DNA from 4 places in the Streptomyces sp. NPDC002742 genome. Region 4 is predicted to be linked to each of the others. Evidence: riboswitches for the same ligand, from Rfam matches in the RefSeq annotation. Region 4 holds a riboswitch; each other region holds the start of a gene.

Evidence for each region. A riboswitch is a leader RNA that binds a small molecule or an ion and turns the genes downstream of it on or off. The one in region 4 is predicted to bind cobalamin.
Region 1: linked by a shared signal. The riboswitch ahead of ACFYW8_RS23860 (CbtB-domain containing protein) and the one ahead of ACFYW8_RS04175 (CbtB-domain containing protein) in region 4 are both predicted to bind cobalamin.
Region 2: linked by a shared signal. The riboswitch ahead of ACFYW8_RS34980 (cobalamin biosynthesis protein) and the one ahead of ACFYW8_RS04175 (CbtB-domain containing protein) in region 4 are both predicted to bind cobalamin.
Region 3: linked by a shared signal. The riboswitch ahead of ACFYW8_RS42970 ((2Fe-2S) ferredoxin domain-containing protein) and the one ahead of ACFYW8_RS04175 (CbtB-domain containing protein) in region 4 are both predicted to bind cobalamin.

Annotation. Positions count from the first base shown of each region.
Region 1 covers NZ_JBIAQF010000013.1:45,732-53,010, forward strand. Annotated here, with positions in the region: gene ACFYW8_RS23830 (methylmalonyl-CoA mutase family protein) at 1-304, shown strand, start outside; gene scpA (methylmalonyl-CoA mutase) at 304-2,478, shown strand; gene meaB (methylmalonyl Co-A mutase-associated GTPase MeaB) at 2,475-3,449, shown strand; gene ACFYW8_RS23845 (histone-like nucleoid-structuring protein Lsr2) at 3,582-4,298, opposite strand; partial or broken gene ACFYW8_RS23850 (malate synthase A) at 4,480-4,671, shown strand; gene ACFYW8_RS23855 (CbtA family protein) at 4,717-5,478, opposite strand; gene ACFYW8_RS23860 (CbtB-domain containing protein) at 5,500-5,721, opposite strand; cobalamin riboswitch at 5,762-5,907, opposite strand; gene ACFYW8_RS23865 (enoyl-CoA hydratase/isomerase family protein) at 6,180-7,279, opposite strand, start outside.
Region 2 covers NZ_JBIAQF010000026.1:66,670-73,948, forward strand. Annotated here, with positions in the region: gene cobN (cobaltochelatase subunit CobN) at 1-1,893, opposite strand, end outside; gene ACFYW8_RS34975 (cobyric acid synthase) at 1,890-3,485, opposite strand; gene ACFYW8_RS34980 (cobalamin biosynthesis protein) at 3,482-4,441, opposite strand; cobalamin riboswitch at 4,547-4,690, opposite strand; gene ACFYW8_RS34985 (hypothetical protein) at 4,826-5,044, opposite strand; gene ACFYW8_RS34990 (inorganic phosphate transporter) at 5,065-6,306, opposite strand; gene ACFYW8_RS34995 (class II aldolase/adducin family protein) at 6,988-7,279, shown strand, end outside.
Region 3 covers NZ_JBIAQF010000048.1:16,251-23,529, reverse strand. Annotated here, with positions in the region: gene ACFYW8_RS42980 (hypothetical protein) at 1-617, shown strand, start outside; gene ACFYW8_RS42975 (ArsR/SmtB family transcription factor) at 1,007-1,801, shown strand; gene ACFYW8_RS42970 ((2Fe-2S) ferredoxin domain-containing protein) at 1,974-2,249, opposite strand; cobalamin riboswitch at 2,479-2,656, opposite strand; partial or broken gene ACFYW8_RS42965 (short-chain fatty acyl-CoA regulator family protein) at 2,654-2,861, opposite strand; gene ACFYW8_RS42960 (hypothetical protein) at 3,548-4,201, shown strand; gene ACFYW8_RS42955 (hypothetical protein) at 4,341-5,102, shown strand; gene ACFYW8_RS42950 (DeoR/GlpR family DNA-binding transcription regulator) at 5,089-5,850, opposite strand; gene ACFYW8_RS42945 (MFS transporter) at 5,941-7,149, shown strand; gene ACFYW8_RS42940 (transposase) at 7,247-7,279, opposite strand, start outside.
Region 4 covers NZ_JBIAQF010000002.1:307,916-315,194, reverse strand. Annotated here, with positions in the region: gene ACFYW8_RS04200 (NAD(P)/FAD-dependent oxidoreductase) at 1-599, opposite strand, end outside; gene ACFYW8_RS04195 (SDR family oxidoreductase) at 619-1,413, opposite strand; gene ACFYW8_RS04190 (hypothetical protein) at 1,779-2,039, shown strand; partial or broken gene ACFYW8_RS04185 (IS1380 family transposase) at 2,247-2,417, shown strand; gene ACFYW8_RS04180 (acyl-CoA dehydrogenase family protein) at 2,591-3,781, opposite strand; gene ACFYW8_RS04175 (CbtB-domain containing protein) at 4,004-4,225, opposite strand; cobalamin riboswitch at 4,263-4,425, opposite strand; gene ACFYW8_RS04170 (histidine phosphatase family protein) at 4,610-5,194, shown strand; gene ACFYW8_RS04165 (ferredoxin) at 5,485-5,859, opposite strand; gene ACFYW8_RS04160 (nuclear transport factor 2 family protein) at 5,911-6,303, opposite strand; gene ACFYW8_RS04155 (PadR family transcriptional regulator) at 6,386-6,949, shown strand; gene ACFYW8_RS04150 (type 1 glutamine amidotransferase domain-containing protein) at 7,168-7,279, shown strand, end outside.

The DNA.
Region 1 (7,279 bases), on a different contig from region 4:
CGCCGCCGCGCACACCGCGCGGTCGACGTTCGTCGCGAACCTGTTCCAGGCCGGCGGCATCGAGCCGGTCACGGCCGGCACGTTCGAGGAAAGCGGCGCCACCGAGGCGTGCCTGTGCTCCAGTGACGCCTTGTACGAGGAGCAGGCCGCGAGCACGGCCGAGGCCCTCACGGCCGCGGGTGCCCGGCATGTGTTCCTGGCCGGCCGTCCCGGGCAGTACCCCGGTGTGGACGCCTATGTCTTCGCGGGCTGCGACGCCGTCGCCGTCCTTTCCGCCACCCTCGACCGCATGGGAGTGTCCTGATGGGAATCCCCGACTTCTCCGGAATCGAGCTGGGGACGCCCACCTCCGAAGGCAGCGCCGACGAGTGGAGTGCCGCCGCCGAGAAGGCCACGGGCGCGAGCGAGGCCGTCTGGGAGACCCCGGAGGGCATCGCGGTCAAGCCGCTGTACACCGGCCGTGACACGGAAGGCCTGGACTTCCTCGACACGTACCCCGGCGTGGCACCGTATCTGCGCGGCCCGTACCCGACGATGTACGTCAACCAGCCCTGGACGATCCGCCAGTACGCGGGCTTCTCCACCGCAGAGGAGTCCAACGCCTTCTACCGCCGCAACCTCGCGGCCGGGCAGAAGGGCCTGTCGATCGCCTTCGACCTGCCCACGCACCGGGGTTACGACAGCGACCACCCGCGCGTGACGGGCGATGTCGGTATGGCGGGCGTGGCCATCGACTCCATCTACGACATGCGCCAGCTCTTCGACGGCATCCCGCTGGACAAGATGACCGTGTCGATGACGATGAACGGCGCCGTGCTGCCCGTCCTCGCGCTGTACATCGTGGCAGCCGAGGAACAGGGCGTGCCGCCCGAGAAGCTGGCCGGGACCATCCAGAACGACATCCTCAAAGAGTTCATGGTCCGCAACACCTACATCTATCCGCCGAAGCCGTCGATGCGGATCATCTCCGACATCTTCGCGTACACCTCGCAGCGGATGCCGCGCTACAACTCCATCTCGATCTCCGGGTACCACATCCAGGAGGCGGGCGCGACGGCCGACCTGGAGCTGGCGTACACGCTCGCGGACGGCGTCGAGTACATCCGGGCGGGCCGCGAGGCGGGCCTGGACGTGGACGCGTTCGCGCCGCGGCTCTCGTTCTTCTGGGCGATCGGCATGAACTTCTTCATGGAGGTCGCCAAGCTGCGGGCGGCGCGCCTGCTGTGGGCGAAGCTGGTGAGGCAGTTCGACCCGCAGAACGCCAAGTCCCTTTCCCTGCGCACCCATTCGCAGACCTCCGGCTGGTCGCTGACCGCGCAGGACGTGTTCAACAACGTGACGCGTACGTGTGTGGAGGCCATGGCCGCCACCCAGGGCCACACCCAGTCGCTGCACACCAACGCCCTGGACGAGGCGCTCGCGCTGCCCACCGACTTCTCCGCGCGGATCGCCCGCAACACGCAGTTGCTGCTCCAGCAGGAGTCGGGTACGACCCGGGTCATCGACCCGTGGGGCGGCAGTGCGTACATCGAGAAGCTGACGTACGACCTCGCCCGCCGGGCCTGGCAGCACATCGAGGAGGTCGAGGCGGCGGGCGGCATGGCGCAGGCCATCGACGCCGGCATCCCCAAGCTCCGGATCGAGGAGGCCGCGGCGCGCACCCAGGCCCGCATCGACTCCGGCCGCCAGCCGGTCATCGGCGTCAACAAGTACCGGGTCGAGACCGACGAGAAGATCGACGTCCTCAAGGTCGACAACTCCTCCGTACGCACGCAGCAGATCGAGAAGCTGCGCCGGCTGCGGGCCGAGCGTGACGAGCGGGCGTGCCAGGACGCGCTGGACGACCTGACGCGTGCCGCGGGCGGTGAGGGCAACCTGCTGGAGCTGGCGGTGCGCGCGGCCCGCGCCATGGCCACCGTCGGGGAGATCTCCGACGCCCTGGAGAAGGTGTACGGGCGCCACTCGGGCCAGATCCGTACGATCTCCGGGGTGTACCGCAACGAGGCAGGGGAGTCCCCGTCCGTGGACCGCACCCGTACGCTGGTGGACGCGTTCGAGGAGGCCGAGGGCCGTCGCCCGCGCATCCTGGTCGCCAAGATGGGCCAGGACGGTCACGACCGCGGCCAGAAGGTGATCGCGACCGCCTTCGCCGACCTCGGCTTCGACGTCGACGTCGGCCCGCTGTTCCAGACGCCGGGTGAGGTGGCCCGTCAGGCGGTGGAGGCGGACGTGCACATCGTGGGCGTCTCGTCGCTGGCCGCGGGACACCTCACCCTCGTCCCGGCACTGCGCGAGGAGCTGGCGGCCGAGGGCCGCGAGGACATCATGATCGTGGTCGGCGGGGTGATCCCGCCGCAGGACGTGCCGACCCTGCTGGAGATGGGCGCGGCCGCCGTCTTCCCGCCGGGGACGGTGATCCCGGACGCGGCCTACGACCTCGTCCAGCGGCTCTCTGCCGACCTCGGGCACGACCTGTGATCGAACTCGACACCTATGTCAAGGGTGTACTCGACGGGAAGCGGGCGCTCGTCGCCCGCGCCATCACCCTCGTCGAGTCCACCCGGCCCCAGCACCGGGCGCTGGCACAGGAATTGCTGACCGAGCTGCTCCCGCACAGCGGGAAGGCACGGCGGATCGGCATCAGCGGGGTGCCCGGCGTGGGCAAGTCGACGTTCATCGACGCGTTCGGCACGATGCTGACCTCGCTGGGGTACCGGGTCGCGGTGCTCGCCGTCGACCCGTCCTCCAGCCGTACGGGTGGCTCGATCCTCGGCGACAAGACCCGTATGGAGCGCCTGGCCGTGGACCCGGCCGCCTTCATCCGCCCCTCCCCCACCGCCGGAACGCTCGGCGGGGTGGCCAAGGCGACCCGCGAGTCGATCGTGGTGATGGAAGCGGCCGGCTACGACGTGGTGCTGGTGGAGACGGTCGGGGTCGGCCAGTCCGAGACCGCGGTGGCCAACATGGTCGACTCCTTCCTGCTGTTGACGCTGGCGCGCACCGGGGACCAGTTGCAGGGCATCAAGAAGGGCGTCCTGGAGCTGGCCGACGTGATCGCCGTCAACAAGGCGGACGGCCCGCACGCGCGCGACGCCCAGTCCGCCGCGCGTGAACTGGCTGGCGCCCTGCGGCTGATGCACGGCAGGGACGCGGCCTGGACGCCTCCGGTGCTGAGTTGCAGCGCCCGCGAATCGGCCGGTCTGGACACCGTCTGGGACCGCCTGGAACAGCACCGCACCCTGCTCGACTCGACCGGCCGTCTCGCCGACAAGCGCCGCGACCAGCAGGTCGACTGGACCTGGACGATGGTCCGCGACGAACTCCTCGGCCGCCTGCACAACGACCAGGCCGTACGGGCCGTCACCCCCGACCTCGAACGGCAGGTGCGGGAGGGCGGGTTGACCGCCACGCTAGCGGCGGAGCGCATTCTGAAGGTGTTCGGCGGCTAAGGTCACTGAGCCGGCCGCTGGGACGGTGGCAGGGCGAAGGCAGTTGAACCGCACGGGCGGTGACCGGGCTGAGCCCGGTCACCGCCCGTGTTCGCGTTCGCGGCCGGACCCGGCGCAGGCCGGATCCTGTGCTCACCTCTGTGCTGCCTCGTAAGCCTCGCGGATGGACGCGGGGATACGTCCACGATCATTTACCAGATAGCCGTTGGTGCGTGCCCAGAGGCGTATCGGTTCGTCCTCCGGACGGGGATCGAGCTTACGGGTTGCAGCAGACTTGCCGGGGCCTCTCCAGTCTCCCGAGGACACCCCTTCCAGCCGGTCCGCCGCCTCTTGGAAGAAAGCGGACAACGAGGCGTATACGCCCTGCTCGGGATCGTGTGCATCAGCCCACGTTCCGATGGTTCCGTTGAGCGTGTCCAGAAACGTCCCGTAGAGACCGTCACGCTCCGCGGCGATCGGCACCCACTCACGACGCCAGAACGGATGGTCGAGGTCCGCGGACGGCTGCATCTCCTCCAGGCCCATCCGGCTGAGGTAGACCCGCTGGATATCCGTCAGACCAAGAAGGAGATGGCCGACGGGGATTGCCGCTACCTCGCACCCCAGCGCCACCAGACACGATCGGCCATCGGGCTGCCTGCCGGCATCGGTGTCGTTCGCCAGCAGCCACTGCCACATGTCCCCCGGCAGCTTCAGGCCCATGTTCAGTTCGGCTTCGCCGATGGCCGCATGGCTTCCCGGGCCGCCGAGCGCAGCGAGGGCTTCAGGGTCGTTCCGTTCAAGCCAGGCGGTCACCCGGCCCCACGCCTCTCGTACGTCTCCCGCCTCGTGCATCGGGGTTTCGCTCACGTGTGATCTCCACCCAGGCAGGATGCGCACCTCCGTGGAACAAGCCCACCCATATCGCAGGCTCGCAGGGGGCGTTGGCCGGTCTCCCGGACTGTGAAGTTGTCCTCTTGGCGAGGCAACGACCGCTGATGATCCATTGGGCAACCGTATGCGGGACCACTGACAGTGCCTGGCGCGGAACGACGCCCTCAACTCCGGTACCCGGGTGTGGATGGCGGACTTCTAGGACGCCACGGCGCCGACCTGGGAGAACGTGGTCGGCGGTCAGCTCGCCCTGCTCGACGCCATCGAGCGCAGTATCGACTTCACCACCGAGGACAGCAACGGGCACCTGCCGGCCGACCGCGAGCGGCTCGCCACCATGGTCGTCCGGAAAGCCCCCGGAAGCGTCCGGGGGCTTTCTCGTGTCCCGACGGATTCAGTTCGCGGCCGGAACCGATCGCCGCCCGGACGGGACCACCGCGGGCCTGGGGTTGAGCATGCGCTCGGCCAACTCGCCGAAGACGAGGCCGAATCCGCCCCACAGGGTGGCCTGGATGGCCAGGGCCGAGAGCCGGAACCGCCACAGCAGGGTGGCCGGGAAGTCCCCCGGAACCTCGTTGATCACGGGCAGGAACTCGTAGGCCAGGCCGATCAGGACGGCGAAGGCGGCCACCGCGGCGACGGTGGCGTACCAGGTGCCCAGGCTGGGCGCGAGGCGCTTGCCGAGGATGGTGGCGCCGACGGCCAGGAGCACGCTGAGGACCATCATCAGGAAGTACAGGGTGGTCCGCTTGCCGATCGTGTCGGGGTCACCGACCGACGGCGGATTGGCCGGGTACTTCATGAACGGCACGACGTACACGGCGAGGAGCGCGGTCCCGGACAGCAGGAGCGCGGTCGCGCGGGCGCTGAAGCGGCCCACGCGGCCGAGTGCGAAGCAGTAGGCGAGCGCGGCGATGCCGCCGAAGGAGATGCCGTAGACCAGGACACCGGTGGCGAGGCCGGCGGTGGACTGGAGGCTGCGGGAGACGAGTTCGACCTCGTGCCCGTGCGCGGGCGCGTGGGCCTCCTCGAAGCCGATCGCGCTGTCGACTGTCGGTTCACCGAGCAAGTAGGCGACGACCAGGGCGAGTACACCCGCCGCGAGGCCGGCGAGCATGCCTCGCACGAGCAGGTTTCTTACCGTTGCGGAGTTCATGAGTGTGTGCCGTCCCTCGCGTCAGTGGCAGGGGAAACCGAGCAGGTGGCGGGCGTCGTGCACCCACTCGTGGACGTCCTCGCCGGAGACGACGGAGGTGGCGCCCTGTTCGGCGCCGACGAAGTACAGCAGGACCAGCATCAGGATGCCGAAGAAGACCGCCCAGGGAGCTATCGCGGTCAGCGGCAGCTTGGCGGGAAGTGCGGGGGTGGTGGCTGTCGGCTGGGCGACGGTCTGCGCCATGGCAGGACCTCCTCGGGAGTTCGCGTCCCATCTCGGTGGTGCACAGGATGACGCCTACGGGTCTGACTCACGCGGCGCCCGGCGTGGCTGGGCGTCTCGCTCACAGTGGCGCGACCGTGCCGGATTTCCACCGGCTTCCGTCTTGACGTCATCAATATCGGACCGACCGTACCGCGTGGTGAGTACCTGGCCAAGACCGCGCCACCTGGGGTGATCTTCCTCTCGTCCCAGGTGGCGGGGTCCGTTGTGAACGGCGGGTCACCGGTTCCGATCCGGACGACACGCGAAGAAGTGCCCGGTGCCTCCGCCGGGTTCGGCCGCGGGGGACGTAGGAGGTTCGACGTCCGTGACGCACAACTCGACTTCCCGCCGGCGGAGTTCGGCACGCACTCGGCCGGAGGGGCGGCTTCCGGACGGCTGCCGGGTCCGGTGGACGCAAGGCCGCCCCCGCGCCGACTTCAGTCGCTCAGCGTCGCCGTTCCCGGGTCGGCGAGCCGCGCCGTTCCCGGGTCGGCGAGCCCGAGTTCACGCTCACCCAGGGAGGCGAAGAAGCGCTCGACATCGACGTCGGTGACCTCGGCGAGGGTCGCCGGAGACCAGTGCGGGTCGCGGTCCTTGTCGATGATCTGGGCCCTGACACCCTCCACCAGGTCGGGGGCGGACAGGGTGGCGCAGGACACGCGGTACTCCTGGTCCAGAACGCGCTCCAGTGAACCGAGCCGTCGCACGCGGCGCAGGGCGGCCAGCGTGACCTTCAGAGCGGTGGGCGAGTTGCCGAGGAGGATCTCCGCGGTCTCCTTCGCCTCCGGGTCGCCTACCGCGAGCAGTCGTCGGACGATCTCCTCGACCGTGTCGGCCGTGTAGCAGGCGTCGATCCACTCCCTCCGCTCCGCCAGCTCACCCCGGGGCGCCGGCCGCGCATGGCGGGCCAGAGCCTCGCGCACGGGAAGGTCCGCGAGGTCGGACACGAACTGCCTGAGCGACGCGGACTGCAGGTAGTGGTCGGCGAGGCCGCACAGCAGGGCGTCGCCCGCGCCGATCGAGGCACCCGTCAGGGCGAGATGGGTGCCCAGCTCGCCGGGTGCCAGGGCGAGCAGATGGGTGCCGCCCACGTCTGGGACGAAGCCGATGCCGGTCTCGGGCATGGCGATGCGGGAACGTTCGGTGACGACCCGGACGCTGCCGTGCGCGGAGACGCCGACGCCGCCTCCCATGACGATGCCGTCCATGACCGCCACGTACGGCTTGGGGTAGCGGGCGATGCGGGCGTTGAGGTGGTACTCGTCGCGCCAGAACGCGGCGGACGCGGTTCCGTCCCCGTCGCGCGCGTCGTCGTGGACGACACGGATGTCGCCGCCCGCGCACAGTCCGCGCTCGCCGGCGCCGGTGATGACGACGGTCTCGACGGCCGGGTCGTGTTCCCAGGCGGTGAGGGCCTGGTCGATCCGGCGCACCATCGCGTGGTTCAGGGCGTTCAGCGCCCTCGGCCGGTTCAGAGTGAGGTGGGCGGCCCGTCCGTCGGTGTGCAGCAGGACGGATTCCTCGGCGCCGGGTGCCT
Region 2 (7,279 bases), on a different contig from region 4:
GCCGTCGTCCGGCTGCTCGTCGACGTGCAGGTCGTGATGCAGCTCGGCCGCCTTGACCAGCGTCCAGATCTGCGCCCGGACCGCCGGGGCCTTCGTCGGGTCCAGGTCGGAGACGAGCGCGTACTCGTCGAGGAGCTGCTCCAGTTTGGCCAGGTCCCCGTAGGTGTCCGCGCGGGCCATCGGCGGTACGAGGTGGTCGACGACGGTGGCGTGCCCGCGGCGCTTGGCCTGCGTGCCCTCGCCGGGGTCGTTGACGATGAACGGGTAGACCAGGGGGAGTTCGCCGAGAACGGCGTCGGGGGCGCAGCCGCCGCTGAGCCCGAGGCCCTTGCCCGGCAGCCACTCCATCGTGCCGTGCTTGCCCATGTGCACGACGGCGTCCGCGCCGAAGCCGCCTTGAGAAGATGCTGCCTCCAGCCAGCGGTAGGCCGCCATGTAGTGGTGCGACGGTGGCATGTCGGGGTCGTGGTAGATGGCGATCGGGTTCTCGCCGAAGCCGCGCGGCGGCTGGATCATCACGACGACGTTCCCGAACTCCAGGCACGCCAGCACGATGTCGTCGCCGTCGACGTAGAGGGAGCCCGGCGGCTCGCCCCAGGCCTCCAGCATGCCCTCGCGCAGCGCGGGGTCGAGCGTGTCGAACCAGGCCCGGTAGTCGGCGAGCGGCACGCGCGCGGGAGCGGCGGCGAGCTGCTCCTCGGTCAGCCACTCCACGTCGTGGCCGCCGGCCGCGATGAGCCGGTGGATCAACTCGTCGCCGTTGTCGGGGTATTCGGTGAGGGCGTAGCCCGCGTCCCGGAGCGCGTCGAGCACCCGTACGGCCGAGGCGGGGGTGTCGAGGCCGACCGCGTTACCGACCCGGGAGTGCTTGGTCGGGTAGGCGGTGAAGACGATCCCGAGCTTTTTCTCCGAGTTCGGCTTGTGCTTCAACAGGGCGTGCCGCAGGGCGATTCCGGCGACCCGGGCGGCCCGCTCGGGGTCGGCGACGTACACCGGGACGTCGTCCGGTCCCTGTTCCTTGAAGGAGAACGGCACGGTGACGATCCGGCCGTCGAACTCCGGGATCGCGACCTGCATCGCCGCGTCCATGGGGGACAGGGCCGCGTCCGACGCCTCCCAGGCGCTCTTCGACGAGGTCAGGCAGAGCCCCTGGAGCACCGGGATGTCGAGGTCGGCGAGCGCCCCGATGTCCCAGGCCTCCTCGTCGCCGCCCGCGGACGCCTCCGCGGCGTGCGTGCCGCCCGCCGCGAGGACCGTGGCGACGAGCGTGTCGGCCCGGCCGAGGATCTCGTACAGGCCAGGGTCGGCGCCACGCAGCGAACCGCAGTACACGGGAAGGGCGTTGGCGCCGCGCGCCTCGATCGCGTCGCACAGCGTGTCCACGAACGCGGTGTTCCCGGACAGTTCGTGGGCCCGGTAGAACAGCACACCGACGGTCGGGCGGCCCTCGACGAACTCACGCTCGCCGTGGACGCCGAACTCCGCGCTCTTGTGCGGCTCCTCGAAACCCTCGCCCGTCAGCAGCACGGTGTCCGAGAGGAACCGGGCGAGCTCGGCGAGGTTGGCCGGGCCGCCCTCGACGAGATAGCGCAGCGCCTCGGCCACCACACCCGCGGGCACCGACGACTCGGCCATCAGCTCTGCGTCGGGGACGGACTCGCCGCCGAGCAGCACGGTCGGGATGCCCGACGCCTTCAGGAAGGCCAGCCCGTCCTCCCAGGCCCGCTTGCCGCCGAGCAGCCGTACGACGGCGACGTCCGCGCCCTCGACGAGCGCGGGGAGTTCGCCCGCGACGTCCACCCGGGTCGGATTGCCGATCCGGTAGGCGGTTCCACCGGCGCGGGCGGCCAGCAGATCCGTGTCGGCGGTCGACAACAACAACACTGTGCTCATGCGGGTGCTCCCGGTGGGATGAAGGGCAGTCCTTGCGGCGCGCCGGACTCGATGAGCCGCCACAGCGCGTCCGTGTCCGCGTGTTCCTCGATCAGGTCGCCGAGCCGGTCCAGCTGCTCCTCGCGCAGCGCCGCGAACGACGTGTCGGGCGCCGGCACGAAGCGGCGGCCCGCGGCGGCGGCCACCTCGCGAAGGAAGGCCCGCCGGAATCCGTCCGACTCCAGTGATCCGTGCCAGTGCGTGCCCCAGACGGCGCCTACCCGGCACCCGTCCAGGCTGTTTCCCCCGGCATCGCACATGAACGTGTCGCCGCCGCTGACCTCGGCGACGCCGTGATGGATCTCGTACCCCTCGACGTGTTCGCCGAGGGCCTCGCCGACCGGCCGCGTCAGCGTCTTCTCCCGCGCGAACCGCACGCGGACGGGCAGCAGGCCGAGTCCGTCGACGTGACCGGCGCGCGACTCGACCTCGTCCTCGATGTGCCGTCCGAGGATCTGGTAGCCACCGCAGATGCCGAGCACGGGACGCCCCTCGGCGGCGCGCCGCGCGATCGCGTCCGCGAGGCCGCGCTCACGCAGCCACTCCAGTGCCTTCACCGTGCCCCGGGTCCCGGGCACGACGACCAGGTCCGCGTCGGCCAGTTCCTCGGCCCGGTCCACGAACCGCACCACGACGCCGGGTTCGGCGGCCAGCGCGTCCACGTCGGTGAAGTTGGACATCAGCGGGATCGCGCAGACGGCCACCCGCAGGATGTCCGCGCCGACGGGGGAGGAGACGGACGACTCGCGGACGGCCCCGCGCAGCGAGACACGCAGCCCGTCCTCCTCGTCTATGCCCAGGCCGTGCTGGAAGGGCAGGACGCCGTAGGTGCGCCGGCCGGTGAGGCCGTGCAGCATGTCGAGGCCGGGCTCCAGCAGGCCGACGTCGCCCCGGAACTTGTTGACGAGGAACCCGGCGACGAGCGCCTGGTCCTCGGGGGACAGCAGCGCGACCGTCCCGAAGAACGAGGCGAACACACCGCCCCGGTCGATGTCTCCGACGATGAGCACGGGAAGCCCCGCGTTGCGCGCCACTCCCATGTTCACGATGTCGGTGCGCCGCAGATTGATCTCGGCCGGACTGCCGGCGCCTTCACAGATCACCGCGTCATACGTGCCCCGCAACTGAGCCAGACAGTCGAGGACGGTCCCGAGGAGTGCCTCCTGACGCCCTCCGCGCAGCCGTTCCCCGCTCGGCCCGGCGCCCGGCAGCGGCTCCCCGGCGGGCCCGGACGCCCCGAAGAACCCGCGCGCGCTCATCTCGCCGACCGGCCTGCCCATCAGGACGACCTGGCTGGTGCGGTCGCTGCCCGGCTTGAGCAGCACGGGATTCATCAGCGCGGTCGGCTCCACGCGGGCGGCCTGTGCCTGCATGGCCTGCGCCCGCCCGATCTCGGCTCCCTCGCGCGTCACGAACGAGTTCAGGGACATGTTCTGCGCCTTGAAGGGCGCGACCTTGACGCCCTGGCGCACCAGCCACCGGCAGATCCCGGCGGTCACCACGCTCTTGCCGGCGTCGGAGGTGGTCCCGGCGATCAGCAGCCCGCCGCTCATGCGGTGCGCCCCTTCCTGGTGAGCCGAGCCGTGAGCAGCACCCGTCCGGCGGCGCTCACGCCGAGCGCGAGCCAGCCGACGCGCCGGGAGAGCCGTACGGCCCGTTCGATGTCGTGGACCTGGACGGCGCGCCCCGCGCCGTTGAGCACGGGCCGGTGCTCGACCCGTCCCCCGTAGGAGAGGGTGCCGCCGAGGCGCACGCCGAGCGCGCCCGCGAAAGAAGCCTCCACGGGCCCGGCGTTGGGGCTCGGATGCTTGCGGGCGTCCGCGCGCCAGGCGCGCACGGCCCCGCGCGGGTCGCAACCGGCCACGGCCGCGAGGACGGCGGTCAGCCGGGCTCCCGGCCAGCCGGCGACGTCGTCGAGCCGGGCCGAGGCCCAGCCGTAGCGCCGGTGCCTGGGGGACTTGTGCCCGACCATGGCGTCGAGCGTGTTCACGGCGCGGAAGGCGACGAGTCCGGGCACACCGGCGGCGGCGCCCCAGACCAGGGCGCCGACGACGGCGTCGGAGGTGTTCTCGGCGACGGACTCGACGACGGCCCGCGCGATCCCGTCGGCGTCGAGCGCCTGCGGATCGCGGCCGCACAGATGCGGCAGCCGCTCCCGGGCCGCGTCGAGGTCACCGGCCGCGAGCGCGCCACCGATCGCCCGCGCCTCACGGCCCAGGGAGGTCCCTCCGACGACGGCCCAGGTGGCGGCGGCCGTCAGCGCGACGGAAGCGGTACGGGAGGTGCGTACGGTACGGCTCGTGAGCGCGGCGAGTCCGGTGGCACCGCCCACGCAGACGGCGGTGTGCAGTGCGCCCCACCCGCGGTGGTCGCGCCACAGTGTCCGCTCCACGGCCGCGGCGGCCCGCCCGAACGCGGCGACCGGATGCCCCCGGCGGGGATCGCCGAGCAGCAGGTCGCCCAGGAGGCCGGCGGCGGCGCCGTACGCGAAGACGCGATCGGCACGCACGGGGTCAGCCCGCGGTCGGGTGGAGTGGAACCCTCGTACTCAGCGGATCGGGAAACGGGCAGCCGCGCATGGCGATATGTCCTCACTCAGGGTGTCCACGCCCTGGTTCGACGAGACCGGCGGTGAGAGTTCCTGGCTCCCGGGGAGTTTCTTCCCCGATGACAGTGGCGGGACCGCGCCGGATTCGCACCGGCTTCCTCTCATGCCGCCGTACTTGGCTCCGGCAGTCCACCACGGGGTGAGAACGGCCGTCAACTGGCTGTTGACCTGCGGGGGGACAGTGTGCGCAGGCCCACATACGCGTGGGGTGCGGGACGGTGATCCGTCCCGCACCCCACGCGCGGTACCGCTCGGCGCAACCCTGTTTCGGGCCGCTCCGCCGGGTTACTTGGTGATGATCAGGGAGATGCCGTACGCCACCGCCGCGGCGCAGGCCGCGAAGCAGACGTACGCGCCGGTGGCCGCCGCGACCGCGGAACCGCCCTGGGCCGACTCCTTCTTGGAGAGGCCGGCGACACCGAGGGTGAAGAGGGTGACGAGGGCCACGGTCACTCCGAGGCTGACCCCGAAGACGGACCCGAGGGCTGACCAGTCGATGTTCATGCTGTTTCTTCCTTCGGTTCTCAGGCCACGGGGGACGGCGCGGACGGGCTCGCCGTGGGCTCGGCGGGAGCCGGGATGGTGGCCGTGAGCTCCTCGGCCACGATGCCGGCCGGGGGCGGGGTGACGGCGGCGATGGCGGTGGTCACCACACCGGCGGGCTCTTCGGCGTCGTTCACGTTGTTGTGGTCGATCACCTCGCGGCGCGAGCGGCGCCAGATCGCGAGGCTGGATCCGACCAGGAAGACGGCGACGAGCGCGGTGCCCCAGGCACCGAATCCGGTCACCCACTCGGCGAGCGCGCCGACCACGGCGGCGGCGGGCAGCGTGAGGACCCAGGCGACGACCATCCGCTTGGCGGTGGACCAGCGGACCACACCGCCCTTGCGGCCGAGGCCGGCGCCCATCACGGAACCGGAGACCGAGTGCGTGGTGGAGAGGGAGAAGCCGATGTGCGAGGAGGCCAGGATGACCGTGGCCGCGCTGGTCTGGGCGGCGAAGCCCTGCTGCGGCCGGAGGTCGGTCAGACCCTTGCCCATCGTGCGGATGATGCGCCAGCCGCCCAGGTAGGTGCCGAGCGCGATGGCGAGACCGGCGGACAGGATGACCCAGACCGGCGGGTTGGAGTCCGGAGCGACGGCGCCACCGGCGACCAGGGCCAGGGTGATGATGCCCATCGTCTTCTGCGCGTCGTTGGTGCCGTGGGCCAGCGAGACCAGGCCCGCGGAGGCTATCTGGCCGGCGCGGTAGCCCTTCTTGGTGGCCTTGGTCTCGGCGTCACCACTGAGCTTGTACGACAGCCGGGTCGCGAACATCGCGGCGAGGCCGGCGACGATCGGGGCCGCGACGGCGGGCAGGAGCACCTTGCCGACCAGGACGTCCCCGTGCACGGCGCCGGTACCGGCGGAGGCGATGGTGGCGCCGACCAGGCCGCCCATGAGGGCGTGCGAGGAACTGGACGGGAGTCCGACGAGCCACGTCACGAGGTTCCAGAGGATCGCGCCGACGAGCGCGGCGAAGATCACCTCCGGCTTGATGCCGGATTCATCGACGAGGCCTTTGGAGATCGTGTTGGCGACCTCCACCGAGAGGAAGGCGCCGACAAGGTTGAGCGCGGCGGACATGGCCACCGCGACCTTGGGCTTGAGCGCGCCGGTCGAGATGGTGGTGGCCATCGCGTTGGCGGTGTCGTGGAAACCGTTCGTGAAATCGAACACGAGAGCGGTGACGATCACGATTCCGAGGAGGAGCGTGATGTGTTCCATTTACCCAGGCTTCTGTTGGACGTCAGTGGCAGGTGGACCGTAGGCAACCTGGATGAACGGAAGGTGAACTGGGGCGGGCATCGTGGTGTCTGGAACGGTGAATCGCTCCTCCGGTTGAACCGGAGGGGTGGCGCCGCGGGTTCGAACGGATGTGGAATTCCAAGCTCCGCTTGGGTCGTCGCCCCGGGGTGGGACGTCTGGGGTGAGCCGGGGATTCGGGGAAGAGATTCCGGTCACCCGGCAGTTGCCGCTGTTGTCGTGCCGCCGGAAGGTCCACGTGGACCTTCCGGCGGGCGGCGCTCCGGTGCCGTCGACCGTAGCGGGCCGGTCGCAGCGTGTGATCTGCGGCAAATGTCCGGCCGGGGTCGACGGGAATGTTCCATGGGTGTGTTGTGGTGCAGATCACACGCCGATGGCCGGTCTCCCGCCGGATCCCGTGGCGGCTCGTGGCGGTAGGCCTTGATCCCGTGCGGCGTTCCGGCGTTGCTGGGGCCGTGCCACCTGCTCCGGCCCTGGGTTGCACTCGATGTCCGGCGCGAGCGCCGGCGACCGGCCGCCCGTGCGCCCCGCCTCGCCGTACTGTCGGACAGTCGGACGAAATAGGGATTGCGGCAGGATCGCGTCGTGGCCGAGCGGCACGGGGGCGCACGGGAAGCACGGGACGGGCGGGAGGGCCCACGGATGACGGACAAACACGACAAGCGCGACAAGCGCGGCGAAGGGGGCGAGGGGGGCCGGCGCGGCGAGGGGGACGAGCCGTCCGCGCGCGACGAGCGGGACGCTCTTCGGCGGGCTTGGGACGAGCTCGTCGCGACGGCCCGCCGGACGGTCGCCGACGGGCTGGTCGTCGGCACGTCGGGCAACGTCTCGGTCCGCGTCGGCGACACGGTCCTGGTCACGCCCACGGGCGTGCCCTATGACCGGCTGACGCGCGACGACATCGTCGGCGTCGGCCTCGACGGCCGCCAGGTGC
Region 3 (7,279 bases), on a different contig from region 4:
TCCGACAGCTCGGACCCGCACTCGGTCTCCATGCCGCAGACGTATTCGTGATCGCGGGGGCGACGGTTCCGGACGACCTTGCCCCCGTGGACGCAGAGGCCAGCAGGTGGGTACCACAGGTCGTGAGACGTGCCGTAGAGCTCCCATCGGAGAAGAAGAGCGAGTTGCGCCACCTCGTCCGGTCGTTGCCGCAGCGGAAGGTCGTGCAGTCACCGGCGTTCCCGCGGGTCGATGTCCCGCCCCCTGGGCCGCCCGGGGCCCTGCTCGTCCGGATGCTCAGATACAGGAACCTGCATTGGATGGGCATCGCCAGGGTCTTCCACTCCCTGACCGGCCGGTACTGGTCCGCGTCCACGTACGGAATGGTGGGCGCCGGTCGCAAGGAGCTGACCCCCGACCTCGTGGCCGATTTCGGGACCGTGCTGGGCATTCCCGCTGGCGACCTGGGCGCCCTGACCGGCGGCCCGCCTTCCGAGGAGCCCCACGCACAGGAGCCGGCGGCGGTCGGCGTGGCCGAGTTGATCTGGGACCTGCGGCGCCTGACCGCTGACCAGGTGCGACACACAGGCAAAGCGGCCGCATCCATGTGGTCACCTCGACCAGATCCCCAACGCTGACTATGGGTTGAGGACCAAGCCAGTGCCCGCCAGGTAGCCGTCGATCACCTCCGGCCGGTACCGCAGCATCCTCAGTCGCGCTTCACCGCGCTTCACCGCGCTTCACCGCGCTTCACCGCGCTTCACGGCGCGGGCGATCGGGCCAGGTCGGCGGCGCCGAGACATCGATGTCGCGTTCCTCCAGGGACCAGATGTCCTGATGCCCTCCCGCGTGCTTCGTCCATACGTATCCAGGCGAACTCGTTCGGCCTCGGCACCGCCGAACGGTGGCCCCGCGACCCTCGTCCGGCTGCGGGGCTGGCCTTGACATGCAGCCTATTGGCTGCCTAAATTAAAGGCAGCTGGAAGGCTGCATATCGACAGGCGGTGGCCTGGGTACGGGGACGGGCATGGACGAGGTGTTCAAGGCACTGGCCGATCCGACGCGGCGCGCACTGCTCGACTCGCTCAACGCACACAACGGGCAGACCCTGCGCGAGTTGTGTACAGGACTCGACATGGCCCGGCAGTCCGTCAGCAAGCACCTCGCGGTACTGGAGGAGGCCGGGCTCGTCACCACCGCGCGGCGGGGCCGGGAGAAGCTGCACTACCTCAACGCAGCGCCCGTGCACGAGATCGCTCACCGGTGGATCAGCCGCTACGACCGGACCAGGGTCCAAGCCCTGGCGGACCTGAAACTCGCCCTGGAGGAGACCGCGATGGACGCGCCGACCTTCGTCTACACCACCTACATCCGCACCACCCCGCAAAAACTCTGGCAGGCGTTGACCGAGCCCGCCTTCACCCGCCGCTACTGGTCCACGGAGTTCGCCACGGACTGGTCCGTCGGCTCACCGATGACCTGGGACAACCACGGCGTGCAGATCAGCGACCCGAAGCAGGTCGTGCTGGAGGCCGAGCCCTACAGCCGGCTCTCCTACACCTGGCACGCCATCACCCCGGAGCTGGCCAAGCGCTTCGACTGGGACGAGGAGTTGCTCGCCAAGCTGTCCGGCGAGGCCTGCTCGAAGGTCACCTTCACGATCGAGGAGACCGCCGCGCAGGTCGTGAAGCTCACCGTCGTACACGACGGATTCGAGCCCGGATCGAGCCTGGCCGAGATGGTCAGCCAGGGCTGGCCGAACGTGGTGGCAAGCATGAAGTCGCTCCTGGAGACCGGCGAACCACTCCCGGACGATGCGTGACCGGCTGCGTGGCTTTCCCTGTCAGGGATCGACGACATCACGAGTTGTCACATCGTGGTGCATCACCGCAACAATTCGGATCGTCATCAGTTCACCAGGCGCGCAATAACACTGCCGCCCCAGCATTGATGACGGACCAGGGAAAAGGCGTCAACCAGGCCGGCTTTCGCGCTCATCGCGCCCTCCGGGGCGGGGTGAAGACGTAGAGGTCGAGGATGTCGGGGCAGGGGGCGACGCCGGGGCCGCCGGCTTTGGCCCAGGCGGCGATGTCGTCCGTGGCATCGCGGTCGTTGACGAGGCCGAGCCAGACCGGGCGGGCGCCCGCGGCACGTGCGGCGGCGGAGGGCTGGACGACGATCACGTTGGCGTGTTCGCACACGCCGAGGCAAGCCGCGATGCGCACCGGTGCGCTCTCGGCCAGGCGTGCCGTCTGCTGGGCGTGATCCACTCCGGCGACTTTCGGGCTTCCACAGCAGCAGTCCCGGCAGACGACGACGCGGCACGGCGCCCGGTAGCCCGCAGCGGCGGACTTCGTCGCGTCCTCGGTGTCGTTCTTCGGGCCGCCGCAGACGGTGACCGGCACGGCGGGTTTGGCGTGACGGGCGGGGGTGGGGAGCACGGGCAGACCTCGGGGTCAGGGCTCGTACGCGGAGCCTGGACTGTGGATGTCCTCCGCGCCGGGGCGCGGAGGTGCCAGCAGGTCTTCGGACTCGGGTTCGTCCGGACGGGGCGCCTTCCCGGTCTCCCAGTGGCTCGCGTGCCCCGCCCGTTCCCCTCACCGCTGCGCGTCAGTTCCGGATTCGCACCGGATTCCCTGGCCTCGGATGAGGCTCAACTGGCCTGATGAGGCTATCAAGTCCGTCGTACCGTCAGTTCGTGCGATCGGTCACGGGGTACGGGGTACGGGATGAACGTGCTGGTGTTCTGGTCGATTCGCAGGGGACCGGCCGAGGGGTGGTACGGCGCGCTGGGGGCGGTCGAGGCGTTCGCAGACCCGGCGACCCAGGCCGATGGCGGTGGCGGCGGATGCATCGGTGAGGTCGATGCCGTCGGAGTGGACACAAGCATTTCCCGTACACGATGCTGCCGCCATTGCATCTGACAGTCTCTCCGGTGAGGTTGGAGGAAGCACCGCTGTCACCACGCCGCCCAACGGGTGTTTGTGAAGCGTCAGCAGGATCACGTCGTGCCTTCCCCGACAGTCCGCCGCTACCTGCTGTCCACCCTGCTGGTCGTGGCACTGGTCGCATTCGGCTACTACGCTCTGCAGCCTGTCCGAGAAGCTTGTGCGCTCAACTCCGGCCCCTACGGCTCCATTTTCACCCCAGACAACGTCCACGCATCAGGCGATGGTCATTGCGGTGAAGTGCACAGGCGCTTTCAGGCCTGGCTCGGGCGATAGGTGCACCAACCGTTCGACGTCGGCGACTTCAGGTTTCCGCTGGTCAGGAGCTGTCTGACAGTCGCTGAAGGGCCGGTTGGCGGGCCCCTGATCAGTGGTGCCGTGGCTGTTGCCAGTACCCGTTCACCCGATCCGAGGGGTACGAGGGACCTCGTCGTACATCCTGTCGGCCGCCCTCGCGGTCATCATGGTGCGGCGGTCTCCGCGGGAAGGGCGAGGTTCGCGTCATCCGATGAACTCGGACGAGGCACCACGGGGTCACCCCCGGGGCCAGAGTCTCTGGCAGCGCTCGTACTCTTCGTTCACTCACATCAATCAAACACAGCGAAGAGACGACAGAATCGATGATCGGCAGCTTTGTGGCCCTCGTGGTGGCCCCCTTGGCCATGGCCGGGCTGGCTCGATGGGCGGCGGCAAGGAGGCGCCACGGCCTGGCAGCGGGCCGGGTCGTTCACTTCCGCTGCCGACTCGACGGCCGCAAGGGCCGACTGCTGGCCGACCCGCGCCTCGACCGACCCGTCTTCCTCGACCGCTCCGGCAGTGCCACTGCCCTGCCGCGCGGCGGCGAGGCCCTGGACGCGACGGTCACCACCATGGGTCAGGTCGCCTTCGAGAAGGTCGGCCTGCGCTACCGGACGCCCGACGGCCAGGTGTTGCGGCTGGGCCTGGGCACACACGACGCGCGGACGATCGGTGCCTGGCTGAGCGAACAGGCCCACCCGACCCTCGCACCCGCCCGCCGGCCGCTGTTGCCGACCGCGCCGCTATGGGCGGTGCTGGCGCTCGTGGCGTCGCTGTTCGTGGGCTTGGCAGCAGCGGACTTCCCTGCTCGGGAAACACACCTCCGCCGAGGTCGTCCGTCTGAACCGGGCCGAGGACGGCTGCATCGTCAGCTGGGACGACGGTTCGCAACATACGACTGTGGACTGCGACACGGCAGACGTCGACCCCGGCGATCACGTCCCGATCATCGCGCTGCCCTGGCCCTTCCTGGGTGAGGCCATGGATACACGGACCTCGTTGATAGTGGTCGCCGTCCTTGGTGGCGGCCCCGGTCTGCTCGGCCTTGGCGGTGCACTGGTAATCAGCCCGTTGGCCTGCGCCCGGCGCGTCCGTAGGGCGCGCCAAGCCCGACCCGTGATCAGCCCGAAGGCGGCCGCGAGCGACAAGGAGGACGAGGAGAGCGAGGACACGTGGCCCGCTCTCGAGGACGACCTGAACTACGCGGGCCTCGCCGCCGCGGCCCGTCACGGCGATCGCCATGCTCCGGGTCCCCGGGTGACCTCGCCGCGCCGCGGCTTCGGCCGTACGTCCGTCTCGCCGCGCATCTGGGTGCTGAACAGCGTCCTCGGCAGCGGCGCCTGGTACTTCCTGCTGCTCTCCTGCGCCGCCGTCCTCGACGACCCCTTCCACCTCGGGCACCGGCGCTTCCTCGTGTTCGGAACGGTCGCCATTGTCTCCCTCGCCCGGCTCGGCTGGTTCATCGTGGATCGGTCCGCCCTCTGCGGCCCGGTACTGCGTGCCGCCCGTTCCGCGGCCAGGGACGGCACATGGCAGCCCATGCGCTATATCCGGCTGCGCCCGAACCCCGGAGAACTGGTACTGGTCCTGTTCCGCCCGGACGGCGGGGACGTGGCGGCACCGGTACTCCTCCAGCGAATCTCACGATCCCGGGGAAGTGAACGCCGTACCGTCGGCGGGCCTGCTCCGGTCGGCGACGCTCTGGTGCACGACACTGGCGTGGGCCCGCTGATCTGTGAGATCGACGGTGTCCGCTACCTCCCGAGGGGCCGTGCCGTCGAGATCGCTGCCGACCCCGCACTCACGCGCGCCGAACTGCGCAACCTCGCCGAGAGCCACATCCGACCGGTCGGCCGACGCCAGATCAGGCGATTTTGACGGTGGTGCCCGCGCCTTCGAGGGCAGTCACCTCGTCGAGGGGCGCCGTGGTGTCCGTGACGAGGGTCTGCAGGAGTGCGGAGGGACCCACGTGGGCGAAGGCGGTACGGCCGAGCTTGCCGCCGTCCGTGGCGACGATGGTGCGGCGGGCGGAGGCGATGCCGGCCTTTTTCACCGCGGCGTCGTCGAGATCGTAGGCGGTCAGGCCGTCTGCCGCGCTCAGTCCGCAACAGCCGATGACGGCGGTGTCGAAACGCAGGGCCGCGAGGGAGGCGAGGGTGAGGGGGCCGGTGAGGGCTCCCTCGGCGGCGCGCGGCTGTCCGCCGGGCACCACCAGTGTGGCCGGGCCGGGTGTCTCGCCGAGCAGGTGGATGGCCTGCAGGGACAAGGGCATCACAGTGACGGGCCGTTCGCGCAGGAGGCGGGCGACCTCCAGACAGGTGGTGCCGCTGTCCAGCAGGACGCTCTCACCGTCGGCGATGAGGGCGGAGACTTCGGCGGCGATACGGCGCTTGACGTCGATCGCCTCGTGCGCGCGCAACGCGAACGGAGGTTCCTCACCCCTGAGCAGCAGGCTGCGCGCCCCACCTCGGACGCGTTCGAGAACTCCCTGCGCGGCCAGGGTGTCGAGGTCACGCCGGATGGTCATCTCGGAGGCGTTGGTCAGCTCCGCGAGTTCCTGGACCGTGGCGCCGCCGGAGTCCCTCACAGCCTTCGCGATCAGTCCGTGCCGGTCTGCGTTGCTCATGACGGGATTGAACACCATCAGAAAACAAACATGCAAGATGTTCATTACCGCACTTTTCAAACACATCATATGTTCGTTACGGTACGCGGCATGGAACGTTCGCTTCGAGCCGCTCGTGCGGCGACCTATGTCTACTTCGTCCTGTGCGGCACCCTGATGGGCGCCTGGGTGGTGCAGATTCCCGCCGTCGAGGAGCGCGTGGGCATCAGCCACGCGACGCTGGGCGGACTGCTGGTGCTGCTCGGGCTCGGGGCCTTCGCCGGGATGCAGATGGCGGGGCCGCTGACCGATCGCTTCGGCGCGCGCATCGTGGTGCCCACCGGCGGCGTGCTGTGCGGCGCGGCCCTGGTTCTCCCCGGTCTTGCCCACGATCCGTGGACGCTGGCCGGAGCCCTGCTGGTCTTCGGGTTCTGCAACGGCTGTCTGGACGTGAGCATGAACGCGCACGCCGTGCACGTGGAGAAGGCGTACGGCCGGCCCGTCATGTCAGGTTTCCACGCCACCTTCTCTGTCGGCGGCGTCATCGCCTCGCTCGTCGGGGCGGGTGCCGCGACCGTCGGCCTGGAACCGGTCGCGAGCATGGCCGTCATGGGAGCCGTGGGCATCGTGATCGCCCTGGCGTCGGCGCGCGCCCTGCTGCCGCTCTCCCCCACCGTTGCCGACACCGGCTTCATGGAAGAGCCCGAGGTGGCACCGACCGTCACCCGGCGCGGAGCCGGTGGGCGCGTCTGGCTCCTCGCCGTCCTGGCGCTGATGGTCATGCTGTGCGAAGGCGCCGCCAACGACTGGAGCGCTCTGCACCTGAAGGACGTCCTCGGTGCGTCCGCCGGCGCGGCCGCCTTCGCGTACGGCACCTTCGCGGCGGCCATGACCATCGGCCGGCTCGTCGCCGACCGCCTCGTCGCCCGGTTCGGTTCCGTGGCGATCCTGCGCCACGGCGCGGCCATGGCCGCCGTCGGCATCACGCTCGTGGCTCTCGGCCCGTGGATGTGGGCCGCGTTCACCGGCTGGGCGCTGTTCGGCCTGGGCCTGTCCGGCACCGTCCCGCAACTGTTCAGCGCGGCCGGGCACACCGACCCCGCGACCGCCGGTGCCAACGTCTCCCGCGTCGCCGGGCTCGGCTACGTCGGCATGCTCGCCGGTCCCGCCGTCATCGGCTGGCTGACCCACCTCGTCGCCCTGAACCACGCGTTCGTCCTGCTGACCCTGCTGTGTGTGACCACCGCTGCGGCCGCCGGGATCCTGCGCACCGGGTCCGACCGCACGCGCCACTACGAGACGGCACAGAGCGGCAACTGACCGCCGGCGCGGCACGCTCCCAGGGCCCGAGCCACACAAAGGCCCCTCTCATCGGTCGGGCTAGCTTGACTCTGTCGGGGATCTTGGATGGTCGGGCTCAGCTGCCGAGGGTTCGCCAGGACTTTGACCG
Region 4 (7,279 bases):
CGCGCGCGGCCCGGATCGATGGCCGAGAACTCCCGATCGAGTGTGTGGCCGGCGATCTCCCGGATCTGCCCGGCCAGCTCGACCCCGGTGGGGCCGCCGCCCACCAGGGCGAAGGTGAGCCACTGCGCGCGCTCCTGCGGGTCCTCGCTCGCCTCGGCCATCTCGAAGGCCTGGTAGATCTTGGTCCGCACGGCCAGCGCGTCCGCCAGCGTCTTCATGCCGGGCGCGTGAGGCGCGAACTCGTCGTGTCCGAAGTACGACTGCCGTACTCCGATGCCCACGATCAGATCGTCGTAGGGCAGTTCCAGCCCGCCGCCGTCCAACCGCCGCGCGTGGACGACCCGCCGGGCCACGTCCACGTCGGTGGCCGTGGCCTGCAGGCACCGCACTTGAGGGTGGCGGCGCAGGACAGCCCGCAGCGGCTGGGCGATCTGGCCCTCGGAGAGAATTCCGGAGGCGCACTGGTACAGCAGAGGCTGGAACAGGTGGTGGGCACAGCGGTCGACCAGGGTCACCGCGACCGGGGCGCTGCGCAGGGCCCGCACGGCGAACAGGCCTGCGAAGCCACCGCCGAGGATCACCACCCGGCGGGGGGTCACATGGTCTTCCACAGTGTGGTCAGCCTCCGGTGGCGAAGCCGGGGAACAGGGTCATCCCGCCGTCGACGAACAGGGTCGTGCCGACCACGTAGTCCATGAGGTCGGAGGCCAGTACCGTCACCGCGTCGGCGATGTCCTCGGGCTCCCCGACCCTGCGGTAGGGGATCAGTTTGAGCAGCTCCGCCTCGGCCTCGGGGGTCTCCCAGGCGCTGCGGTTGATCGGGGTCTTGATGGCACCCGGCGCGACCGCGTTGACCCGGACCCCGTGCGGGCCGAGCTCCTGGGCCAGCGTCTGCATGAGCATCAGGACACCGCCCTTGGACGCGGCGTAGTTCAGGTGACCGGACCACGGAATGATCTGGTGCACGGAACTCATGCAGACGATCTTCCCGGCGGAGCGGGACACCTCGGGCACCACACCGCGGCGCAGGAACTCCTTGGCCGCCTCCCTGGCACACAGGAACTGGCCGGTGAGGTTCACGTCGATGACCTTGTGCCACTGCGCGAGGGTCATCTCCGTCACCGCCGCGTCCCGTTGCAGACCGGCGTTGGCCACCAGGATGTCGATCGTGCCGAACTCCTCCAGCATGCGCGCGAACATCCCGACGACCTGACCCTCGTCGGACACGTCCGCCTCATGGGCGAAGGCCCGTACGCCGAAGGCCTGGATCTGCCGGACCACGTCCTCGGCGGCCTCCTGTCCGGCGACGTAGTTGACGACGACGTCGGCACCCGCCCGGCCCAGCGCGACCGCCGTCGCCAGTCCGATGCCCGAGTTCGCCCCGGTCACCAGGGCCTTCTGGCCCCGCAGCAACGGCAGCCCCGCAAGCTGCCCACCGGTGTCCACGCCTGAGGTCACTGCCGTCTCCCATCGTCTGCCGATTGTCGGCACCAAGGGACAACACTCCTAGGCCGTGAGCGCGCGCGCGGGCTCACGGGCCGCCACACTCGACCATTCGGACAGAGGTGTCCCTCGAACGGCCCAGCCGAGGCTTGGCCAGCCCTGTGGGGCCGTCTCCGTGGCTGGGCCCGCATGGCCTGACCACTCAGCGCGAAGTCCGACGCAAGAAGGCCTAGGGACGGGCGAACGCGAGGACCACACCGCGCGCGGCGAGGTCCGTCTGCCACTGGGCGAGGGCCTCGACGGCGGTGGCGTCAATGTAGGTGCCGGCTTCGACGTTGACGACGACCTACCGCGCCGCGGGCCGTGCGCCGTCGATCAGTTCCTTCGCCTGGGCAGCACGGAAAAGGGACGAGGGCGGCGTCGAAGCGGTGGACCACTTGGCCAAGCTGGGTCTGGGCGTGCTTGTTCTTCCCGATGTCACCGTAGCTGTCGATGCCCTGGAGACGGCCGAATACGGCAGCGTGCGGGCGCACCGTGCGGTCGACGGAGACACCGATCGGCAGGCCGACGGCGACGATGAGGCCGTTGAAGCATGACCCTCGGCTCCGCGTACCCCCGTGACCGAACGACCGCCTCAGAGCCAGTAGTCGGGTGCGCTCGTTGTTGCTGCTCGGGGCAGCGTTGAGCCCTCCAACGCAGTTGCTCGGCATAGGGCAGACCGGTGAGCGCGTAGAGGACCATGACATCTCCAGGCAGGGGAAGCTGGCCGTGCCTTGTGGCGAGGGGCACGAGAGTCCAGACACCTGCCTGGGTACTGCCTGGCCGACGCCAGCGTGCTGCGGGCCGAGCCCGACGCGTTCGGGCCGGTCGTCTCCGACCCCACCGTCTCCCGCCTGGTTGACCCGCTCGCCTGGTCCGGGCCCCGTGCCCTGGAGGCGATCCGCCGGGCCAGGGTCGAAGTGCGGGACCGGGTCTGACAGTTGGCCGGTGAGCGGGTCCCGCAACCAGGAGCGTGACCTACAGATCGAGGTTGACGCAGCCATCGAGACCTGACTGGCGAGGCCTGGGACGTTCGTGAGGAGTCAATTGACTATGGTGCCAACTATCCCGCTTTTGTGCCAACTAAAAAGCCTCGCCACACACGGCGCTACCGCCGCACCCGGGGCATCCCCAGCCCGATCCACGAGATGATCTCCCGCTGGATCTCGTTGTTGCCGCCGCCGAACGTGAAGATCACTGCCGATCGGTAGCCGCGTTCGAGTTCGCCGTGCAGGACGGCGCCCGCGGAGCCCTCCTTGAGGACGCCGGGGGCCGCGACGATCTCCATCAGCCAGGCGTACGCGTCCCGGCGCGCCTCGGAGCCGTACACCTTGACGGCGGAGGCGTCCTGCGGGGTGAGCGTGCCCTCCTGGACGGCGTTCACCATCCGCCAGTTGAGGAGTTTCATGGCGTCCAGTTTGGTGTGCGTCCGGGCGAGGAGGCGGCGCACCCAGGGGAGGTCGACGACGCGGCGGCCGTCGGCGAGTTTGGTCTCCGCCGCCCAGCGCTGGACGTCGTGCAGGGCGCGGATGGCCATGGTGCCGTGTGCGGCGAGGGTGACGCGCTCGTGGTTGAGCTGGTTGGTGATCAGCCGCCAGCCCTTGTTCTCCTCGCCGACCCGGCGCGTGGCGGGGACGCGGATGTTCTCGTAGTAGCTCGCGGTGGTGTCGTGCGAGGCGAGCGTGTTGATGATGGTGCACGAATAGCCGGGATCGGAGGTCGGCACGAGGAGCATGGTGATGCCCTTGTGGGGCGGGGCGTCCGGATCGGTGCGGACCGCGAGCCAAACCCAGTCGGCCGTGTCGCCGTTGGTCGTCCAGATCTTCTGGCCGTCGACCGTGTAGTGGCCGGTCTCCTCGTCGCCTTCCCGTACGGCCCTGGTCCTGAGCGCGGCGAGGTCCGTCCCGGCGTCGGGCTCGCTGTAGCCGATCGCGAAGTCGAGTTCACCGGAGAGGATCTTCGGCAGGAAGTACGACTTCTGCTCCTCCGTACCGAACCGCATGATCGTCGGTCCGACGGTGTTGAGGGCCATCAGCGGCAGCGGTACTCCCGCCTGGGCCGCCTCGTCGAAGAAGATGAACTGCTCCATCGGGCTCAGGCCGCGCCCGCCGTACTCCTTCGGCCAGCCGACCCCGAGCCAGCCGTCCGCGCCGAGCCGTCGGATCGTCTCGCGGTAGAAGCGCTTCTGCGCCGCCGGATCGCCATAGCGCGCGTAGGCGTTGTCCGGTACCAACTCGGAGAAGTAGACCCGCAGTTCGGTCCGCAACCGCTGCTGCTCCGGCGTGTATTCGAGATGCACGGCGCCTCCTGCCTCCCCGAGCCCGACCTGACGGCGCACACCGTAGAACGTGTTTCAGAAATTGGGAATGCCGATGACGCGGACGCCGGGTCCGCGGGGTGTGGGCGGGCGGGCCTGCGCACGTGAGGGGGCGGTGCCCGGCCGGCCGGGCACCGCCCCCTCACCTGGGCCGGGGTTCCCGGCCGTCGCGGAATATCGTGGCTCGTACGTTTCCCGTCGCCGTCAGTGGCAGGGGAAACCGAGCAGGTGGCGGGCGTCGTGGACCCATTCGTGGACGTTCTCGCCGGACACGAGGGAGGTGGCGCCCTGTTCGGCGCCGACGAAGTAGAGCAGGACCAGCATCAGGATGCCGAAGAAGGCCGCCCAGGGGACGATCGCACCGATCGGCAGCTTCGCGGGAACGGCGGTGGGGGTGACGGTCGGCTGAACGACGGACTGCGCCATGGGGCAGAACCTCCTGGGGAACTCGCGTCCCGGCTCGGTGGTGCACAGGACGACAGCCACGGGTCTGACTTGGCCCGCCTCCACCGCTCCTGGCCGGAGCGACAAGTGCTGGGCTTACAGTGGCGCGACCGTGCCGGATTTCCACCGGGCTTCCGCCGAACCGTCGTCAATATCCACGTGACCGTACCGCGAAGCCGGTTCGGGGCCAAGGGCGCACGCACGGGTGCACCCTGTGCGCCCCGTGCGCCTGGGAACTCGACGACCGCCCTGCCGGACCAGGTGGTTCGCCTCCGACCACGGTCGGCGACGCGCGGGCCCCTGCGCACGAGCCCGGTACATGAGCCCGGCACACGAACCAGGTCCACGAAGCATGAGAGTGATGGCATGACCAGCCGAGTGATCTTGATCTCCGCGGCGATCAGCGAGGCGCTGCGCGAGGCCCGCTTCGACGACGGGAGTCCGGTGGACGCCGCGGGCCTGCGGGCCGCCAGGACGGCGGCCGCCGCGGGTGCCGTGCCGGCCGCGGGCCGCCTGTGGGTCTCCCCCACCGTGCGGTGCCGCCGGACGGCGGTTGCGCTCGGACTCGACGGCGGTGTCGAGGCACCGGAGTTGGCCGGTCTGGACGTGGGCCGCTGGCGCGGCGCGACGCTGGCCGAGGTGAGCGCGAAGGAGCCGGAGGCGGTGGCGCGGTGGCTCGCCGATCCCGCGTCGGCGCCCCACGGCGGCGAGTCGGTGCGGGCGTTCTGCGACCGGGTGGCGGAACGCCTCGACGCGGCGTCGGAGTTCGACGGCCGCACCGTCGCGGTGGTGGAGCCCGAGGTGGTACGAGCCCTGGTGGTACGGGTGCTGGGGGCGCCGGAGTCGGCGTTCTGGCGCGTGGACGTGCCGCCGCTCACCGTCACGGAGTTGAGCGGGCGCGGGGGGCGCTGGAACATCCGCGCCGGACGCCCGCTCGCCGAACCGTCCTGACCAGGGCCGCCGTTGCCCGCACCGTAGATCCCCGACCCGGGCGGCCCTGGTCCTCAGGGGCTTGACGTCCTCAGCGCGGGAATTGACGTCCTCAGCACGGGACTTGACCCGGCCGTCCGGGTGCGGCCCCAGAGCCCCGACCCGGGAGGCCCGCACGTCAGCGCGGAGCACGGGCGGACCGCACCCTCGCCACAGCGCCCTGCCGCGGGGCCGACCTCGTCCTCACCGCGGACTTGACCCGGACCGCCCGGGCCTCACCTCGGAATCCTCTCCCGGGGCGCTTTCGTTCCTCACCGCAGCGTGGCCATGAAGTCCGCGCACGCCTGGGCGCACTCACGGCAGGTCTTCGCGGCGGTCTCCGCGCCGGGGCATCCGTCGAAGGCGTCGGCGCACTCCAGGCAGACGTCACGGCACCACTCCAGCTGCGCGCGGATGCCTCTCTCGTTCTGCTCCAGTTGGCGGGACAGCACATGGCAGGTCGCCTCGCAGACCTCCGCGCACAGGATCCCCGCGCGCCGTGCCGCTTCCTGGTTCTTCGGCCCGTCGGGATCAAGGAGACTCGCGCGCAGCGCACAGGCGTGGGCACACTCGGTGCAGGCCTGGGCGCAGGCGAAGCGATCCTCCAGGAACCGGAAGAGCTCCCGCTGTGATGTCGTCGTCGTCACAACGCGCGGGTTGCCGCGGAGAGTCGGTTCAAACAGCGCGGGACACGGACCTCACGCGCCGGCCGCTTCCCGGGAGATCTGTTCGAACTGCGCGCCCATCGCCTCGGAGAGCGCCTGCGCCGCCGACAACGGGCGCACCATCACGGTGAGTTCGTCGATGCGTCCGTCCTCGTCGAAGTGCAGGAAGTCACAGCCGTTGATCTCCTTGTCACCCACCTTGGCCGTGAAGACCAGCGCGTGGTCACGGCCGTCGGCTCCGGCGATCTCACGGACGTAGCGGAAGTCGCTGAAGACACGCCAGACGCCGCGCAGGATGGCCGCGGTGATCGCCTTGCCCGGGTAGGGCTTGAAGGCGACCGGGCTGGTGAACACGACGTCGTCGGCCAGCAGCTCCTCGACCGCGCCGAGGTCCCCGGCTTCCACGGCCTTGCGGAAGGCGTTCATTGCGCCCACCTCTCTTACTCAACTAATTGATTAGGTGCGGATAAGATTAGTCGTGTGGAGACAGGCCGTCTAGCCTTGTGGGATGGCATTGCGCAACGCGGTACTGGCCGCGCTCCTGGAGGGCGAGGCGTCGGGCTACGACCTGGCCAAGGGGTTCGACGCCTCGGTGGCCAACTTCTGGATGGCGACCCCGCAGCAGCTCTACCGGGAACTCGACCGGATGGAGTCCGAGGGGCTCATCGCGGCCCGGCTCGTGCAACAGGAACGCCGGCCCAACAAACGGTTGTTCTCCCTGACCGCGGCGGGGCTCGACGTCCTGTCCGCCTTCACCGCCGGGCCCGCGAGGCCCACGGCGATCCGCGACGAGCTGATGGTGAAGGTGTACGCCCTCGACGAGGGGGACGCGGACGCCGTCCGGGCGTCGATCGCCGAGCGCCTGGAGTCGGCGCGCGCCAAGCTGGCGCACTACGACCGGATCGGCGCCCGCCTGCTCGACGGGCGCACCGAGGACGAGTACCTCGCCGGGGCCGAGCGCGTCGGCCCGTATCTCACTCTCCTGGGGGGACGCGCCTTCGAGCAGGCGATCATCGACTGGGCGGAGCGGGCGTTGCGGGTCCTGGAACAGCGCGCGTCCGTCGCCCGCTAGGCAGCCGCGGCCTGCGGGCGCCGCCCCGTGCGACGAGTACGCCCACGGTCCCGTCGCACGGGCCGTGGCTGCGACCGCGTTACCTGTTGGTCACCGGGGTCCGGCCCGCATACGGTCGAGTACATCGCCACCCTGGCGTTCCACGTGCGGAACGTCAGGGGCGTACGACCGGTATCCCATCCAGGCCGTCAGGGCCCGCACCCTCGGAGAATCGCACCATGTCGAAGATCCTTTTCGTGTTGACCGGCGCCGACCACTGGACGCTCGCCGACGGCACCCCGCATCCGACCGGCTTCTGGGCCGAGGAGGCCGCCGCCCCGTACGAGGCGT